Regions from separate parts of the Streptomyces sp. Pv4-95 genome, predicted to be linked through region 1. Evidence: predicted binding sites of a transcription regulator. Region 1 holds the regulator's gene; the other holds the start of a gene.
The links. The regulator HrcA, encoded in region 1, represses chaperone genes, less so after heat shock. The targets are predictions, from matches to a motif close to TTNGCACTCNGNNNNNCNGAGTGCNAA.
Positions count from the first base shown of each region.

Region 2: a site for HrcA is predicted at 988-1,014, ahead of groL (chaperonin GroEL). Genes of this name have one in related genera too.

Region 1 covers NZ_CP127172.1:5,640,887-5,644,091, forward strand. Annotated here, with positions in the region: gene QOM21_RS24670 (DUF3097 domain-containing protein) at 1-127, opposite strand, end outside; gene QOM21_RS24675 (MBL fold metallo-hydrolase) at 197-931, opposite strand; gene hrcA (heat-inducible transcriptional repressor HrcA) at 1,127-2,143, shown strand; gene dnaJ (molecular chaperone DnaJ) at 2,144-3,205, shown strand, end outside.
Region 2 covers NZ_CP127172.1:3,483,625-3,486,829, reverse strand. Annotated here, with positions in the region: gene QOM21_RS15220 (MoaD/ThiS family protein) at 1-209, shown strand, start outside; gene QOM21_RS15215 (cold-shock protein) at 623-826, shown strand; gene groL (chaperonin GroEL) at 1,139-2,764, shown strand.

The DNA.
Region 1 (3,205 bases):
TCACCGCCCCGCAGAAGCCCGACGTGACCTCCTCGACCACCAGATCGGGCTCCGCGGGCACCTCGGGGGCGGGCCGCTGCTTCTTCCACGGCGGGGTGAGGTCGGGGCTGTAGCGCTTGCTCTGCATGAGGACCTGTTCTGTGACGCACGGCAGGTGAGGGGAAGGACGGGACGGAAGACAGAGGCCGCGGGCCGGTCAGCCGGGGGACACGCCGAAACGGGTTGCCAGCGCGTCACGTTGGTCACGGACGAACCCGGCATTCACCACGGCTCCGTGCCCCGGCACGTACACCGCGTCCTCGCCGCCGAGGGCGAGCAGCCGGTCCAGCGCGGCCGGCCACTGCGCGGGCAGCGCGTCCCGGCCCGCGGCCGGCTCACCGGACTCCTCGACGAGGTCGCCGCAGAAGACGACCTCGGGTTCGCCGCGGCCGCCGGGTGCCAGGACGGCCATGTCGTGGGCGGTGTGGCCGGGGCCGACGTTGGCGAGCAGCACCTGCCGGTCGCCCAGGTCGACGGTCAGTTCGCCGTGGACGTGGTGGTGCGGGGCGACGACGAGATCGGCGGCCTCGGCGGCGGCGTCCCGGTCGACGCCGTGGTGCACCGCGGACTGCCGCAGCTCATCGCGCTCGCGCCGCAGCAGGTCGGCCAGCCCGGCCGCGCCGAAGACCTCGACGCCGGCGAAGGCCGCGGTGCCCAGCACATGGTCGAAGTGCGGGTGGGTGAGAGCGACATGCGTCACTTCCCGGCCGAGCAGCCCGCGGATCGTACGGCGCAGGTCGGCGCCGTCGCGGAGCGTCGCGCCGGTGTCGACGATCATCACGCCGGTCGCACCGGCGATCACCCCGACCGTCTCGTCCCAGCCGGGCATGCGGCGTCGGGCAAGACCGTCACCGAGCCGTTCCCATCCGGCCTCTTCCCAATCAATGCGCATACCGAGACGCTAGCTCCATCGCGATAGCGTTGCCCGGCAGACCTGATGATCACCGCCCTGGGGTAGGGACTCGGTACGGCCGGCCTTGCCCAAGCCTTGCTACCCGGCCGTACACTGGCTCAGGGCCTGGCACTCGGCCCGTGTGAGTGCCAGGGAAGACGAAGCGGCAGGACGCCCGGACAGGAGGTGCGCGGGATGCTCAGTGAGCGCAGGCTCGAGGTGCTGCGCGCCATCGTTCAGGACTATGTCGGGACGGAGGAGCCGGTCGGCTCCAAGGCGCTCACCGAACGCCATCAGCTCGGGGTCTCCCCGGCCACGGTCCGCAACGACATGGCGGCCCTGGAGGACGAGGGATTCATCGCCCAGCCGCACACCAGCGCGGGGCGGATTCCCACCGACAAGGGGTACCGCCTGTTCGTCGACAAGCTGGCCGGCGTCAAGCCGCTGTCCTCCCCGGAGCGGCGGGCGATCCAGAATTTCCTCGACGGCGCCGTCGACCTCGACGACGTGGTGGGCCGCACGGTCCGGCTGCTGGCGCAGCTGACCCGGCAGGTCGCGGTCGTGCAGTACCCGTCGCTGACGCGGTCCACGGTGCGGCATGTCGAGCTGCTCTCGCTGGCGCCGGCCCGGCTGATGCTCGTCCTGATCACGGACACCGGCCGCGTCGAGCAGCGCCTGGTCGACTGCCCCTCGCCGTTCGGTGAGGCCTCGCTGGCGGATCTGCGGGCGCGGCTGAACAGCCGGGTCGTGGGGCGCCGATTCGCGGATGTGCCGCAGCTGGTGCAGGATCTCCCGGAATCCTTCGAGCAGGACGACCGCGGCACCGTCTCGACAGTGCTGTCGGTCTTGCTGGAGACTCTGGTGGAGGAGACCGAGGAGCGACTCGTGATCGGCGGAACCGCCAATCTCACGCGCTTCGGTCACGACTTCCCCCTGACCATCCGGCCGGTGCTCGAGGCCCTTGAGGAGCATGTCGTGCTCCTCAAGCTGCTCGGGGAGGCCAAGGACTCGGGCATGACCGTACGTATCGGGCATGAGAATGCCCATGAAGGCCTGGCGTCCACATCGGTCGTCGCGGTCGGCTACGGTTCGGGCGACGAGGCAGTCGCCAAACTCGGCGTGGTCGGACCGACCCGCATGGACTACCCCGGAACGATGGGAGCGGTACGCGCAGTGGCACGTTACGTCGGACAAATCCTCGCGGAGTCGTAAGTGGCCACGGATTATTACTCGGTCCTCGGTATCAGCCGTGACGCCTCGCAGGACCAGATCAAGAAAGCCTTCCGCCGGCTGGCGCGCGAGCTGCACCCGGACGTGAACCCGGATCCGAAGACCCAGGAGCGGTTCAAGGAGATCAACGCCGCTTACGAGGTGCTGTCGGACCCGCAGAAGAAGCAGGTCTACGACCTCGGCGGCGACCCGCTCTCGCAGGCGGGCGGCGGCGGTGCGGGAGCGGGCGGCTTCGGCGCCGGCTTCGGCAACTTCTCCGACATCATGGACGCCTTCTTCGGCACGGCCTCGCAGCGCGGACCGCGCTCGCGGACCCGCCGCGGCCAGGACGCCATGATCCGCCTGGACATCGACCTCAACGAAGCCGCCTTCGGCACGACCAAGGACATCCAGGTCGACACCGCCGTCGTCTGCACGACGTGCAGCGGCGAGGGCGCGGCGCCGGGGACCTCGGCGCAGACCTGCGACATGTGCCGCGGCCGCGGTGAGGTCTCGCAGGTCACCCGGTCCTTCCTCGGCCAGGTCATGACGTCCCGGCCGTGCCCGCAGTGCCAGGGCTTCGGCACGGTCGTACCGACGCCGTGCCCGGAGTGCGCGGGCGACGGGCGGATCCGCTCGCGCCGCACGCTCACCGTCAAGATCCCTGCCGGTGTCGACAACGGCACCCGCATCCAGCTCGCGGGGGAGGGCGAGGTCGGCCCCGGTGGCGGCCCCGCCGGCGACCTCTACGTCGAGATCCACGAGGTCTCGCACCCGGTCTTCCAGCGGCGCGGTGACGATCTGCACTGCACGGTCACCATCCCGATGACAGCGGCTGCTCTGGGCACCAAGTGTCCGTTGGAGACGCTGGACGGGATGGAGGAGATCGACGTACGGCCCGGGACGCAGTCCGGCCAGTCGATCCCGCTGCACCAACGCGGTGTGACCCATCTGCGCGGCGGCGGCCGCGGTGACCTCATCGTCCACGTCGAGGTGCAGACTCCCTCCAAGCTCGACCCCGAGCAGGAAGAGCTGCTGCGGCGGCTGGCCAAGCTCCGTGGTGAA
Region 2 (3,205 bases), 2.2 Mb from region 1:
ACGGCGCGACCCTCTCCGAGGTGATTGCCGACCTGGAGAAGAACCACCAGGGCATCGCGGCCCGGGTGCTGGACGACGCGGGCAAGCTGCGCCGCTTCGTGAACGTCTATGTCAACGACGACGACGTGCGTTTCGAGCAGGGCCTGGAGACGCCGACGCCGGACGGTGCGGGTGTCTCGATCATTCCGGCAGTGGCCGGCGGGTGCTAATTCGCGCCATCTCGCCTCTCGCTTGACTGGAATTGCCCCGTCCGCCGAAAAGCGGACGGGGCAATTCCGTTCTGTGAATGGGGATACCATGGCGAAGATCCCTCTCCGCGCGCGTGCCGAACGCATATGAGACCGCGGCGAGTTGTGCCCAAAGTGTGTGCGGCATTTGTCGCCCAGGTGCGTTATGCCCGGCCCGGCTTGCCCAGGGAAAGCGGTGTTTCACCGCATATTGCCGATTCTCCGGCGCCAGAATTCTCGTCCGATTGACCTGTTGCGCTGGGCAGTGGTGCAGATACATTCAGCGGCGGTCGACGCGTTCCGGCGCACACCCCGCGGGCCTTTCGGGGGGTGAGGTCTGACCCGGGTCCGCGGAGTGCGGTCCTGTGCAAGGGCCAGTAATAGGGGAGTTAGGCATGGCTCAGGGCACCGTCAAGTGGTTCAACGCGGAGAAGGGGTACGGCTTCATCGCGGTCGACGGTGGTGCGGATGTTTTCGTCCACTACAGCGCGATTCAGATGGACGGCTACCGCACCCTTGAGGAGGGTCAGCGGGTCGAGTTCGAGATCTCGCAGGGCCAGAAGGGGCCGCAGGCGGACATGGTCCGGGTGGCCGGCTGAAGCGCCGACCGACTGCAGCGTGATGAGGGTCCGCATCCCTGAGGGGGTGCGGACCCTCTGCTGTGCGTCCGGTGCGTGCGGCATGCGTTCGGCGTGCGTCCGGAGGGTGGGCCATCTCGGGAGGCGCTTGCACTCGCACCCCCCGAGTGCTAATCATTGCGTTAGCACTCTCCGAGTGAGAGTGACAGTTAAGGACCGACTCGGTGAGGTCGGCAGGCCGGTGGGGCAAGGAACCACAGGCTCGCAGACCGTCCGTCGCGGGCGCCAGCGCGGTCCGGAGCAATCCACCCCTGTCCGGGAGGACCACTTCACATGGCCAAGATCATCGCGTTCGACGAGGAGGCACGGCGCGGTCTCGAGCGCGGGATGAACCAGCTCGCCGACGCCGTCAAGGTCACCCTCGGCCCCAAGGGCCGCAACGTCGTCCTCGAGAAGAAGTGGGGCGCCCCCACGATCACCAACGATGGTGTTTCCATCGCCAAGGAGATCGAGCTCGAGGACCCGTACGAGAAGATCGGCGCCGAGCTGGTCAAGGAGGTCGCGAAGAAGACGGACGACGTCGCCGGTGACGGCACGACGACCGCGACCGTCCTGGCGCAGGCGCTGGTCCGCGAGGGCCTGCGCAACGTAGCCGCCGGCGCCAACCCGATGGCCCTCAAGCGCGGCATCGAGAAGGCCGTCGAGGCCGTCTCCGCCGCCCTGCTGGAGCAGGCCAAGGATGTGGAGACCAAGGAGCAGATCGCCTCCACCGCCTCCATCTCCGCCGCCGACACCCAGATCGGCGAGCTCATCGCCGAGGCGATGGACAAGGTCGGCAAGGAAGGCGTCATCACCGTCGAGGAGTCCCAGACCTTCGGTCTGGAGCTGGAACTCACCGAGGGTATGCGCTTCGACAAGGGCTACATCTCGGCGTACTTCGCCACCGACATGGAGCGTATGGAGGCGTCGCTCGACGACCCGTACATCCTGATCGTCAACTCCAAGATCGGCAACGTCAAGGACCTGCTGCCGCTCCTGGAGAAGGTCATGCAGTCCGGCAAGCCGCTGCTGATCATCGCCGAGGACGTCGAGGGCGAGGCCCTGTCGACCCTGGTCGTCAACAAGATCCGTGGCACCTTCAAGTCCGTTGCCGTCAAGGCCCCGGGCTTCGGTGACCGCCGCAAGGCCATGCTCGGCGACATCGCCATCCTCACCGGTGGCACCGTCATCTCCGAGGAGGTCGGCCTCAAGCTGGAGAACGCCGGCGTCGACCTGCTGGGCCGTGCCCGCAAGGTCGTCATCACCAAGGACGAGACCACCATCGTCGACGGTGCCGGTGACAGCGAGCAGGTTCAGGGTCGCGTGAACCAGATCCGCGCCGAGATCGAGAACTCGGACTCGGACTACGACCGCGAGAAGCTCCAGGAGCGCCTGGCGAAGCTGGCCGGCGGCGTGGCCGTCATCAAGGCCGGTGCCGCCACCGAGGTCGAGCTCAAGGAGCGCAAGCACCGCATCGAGGATGCCGTTCGCAACGCGAAGGCGGCCGTCGAGGAGGGCATCGTCGCCGGCGGCGGCGTGGCCCTGCTCCAGGCCTCCGCGGTCTTCGAGAAGCTTGAGCTCGAGGGCGACGAGGCCACCGGTGCCAACGCTGTGAAGCTGGCCCTGGAGGCCCCGCTGAAGCAGATCTCCGTCAACGGCGGCCTCGAGGGTGGCGTCGTTGTGGAGAAGGTGCGCAACCTGGCCGTCGGCCACGGCCTGAACGCCGCGACCGGTGAGTACGTCGACATGATCGCCGAAGGCATCATCGACCCCGCCAAGGTGACGCGCTCCGCGCTGCAGAACGCCGCGTCGATCGCCGCGCTGTTCCTCACCACCGAGGCCGTCATCGCCGACAAGCCGGAGAAGGCGGGCGCTGCCCCGGCCGGCGGCGGCATGCCGGGCGGTGACATGGACTTCTGATCCTCCCGGATCAACTGTCCTCACGTTCGCCGGGGCGGCACCTTCCTTCCAGGAGGGTGCCGCCCCGGCGGCGTTTCATTTGCGGCGCACGCGGGGCCGGTGCACGCGGGAACGGTGCGGTGTTGTGTGGCCCGGTGGCCCGGTGTGGTGTGGTGCGGTGCGAGGTGACTTGCTCGTGTTGTGGTGGGCGGAACGCGGGGTGTCATCCTCCCTGGTGCGTGGGGCAGTTGGGGAGGGAGGGGGACGGGGGCTAGGCGCCCCACCCGTTCCTTGAAGGCAGGCATCGGAGCGCGATGTCTGGTGACGGGAGCGCGGCGCCCCCGGGGCTCGGCCCGGAGCCCGGCGCCCCCCTGGCTCGGCCCCGCGCCCCGCGGCCGGGGCTTGAGGCCCGGGGGGGCGCCGGAGGTTGGGGTGAGGTGGGTCGGTGCTCCGAGGTTCGGG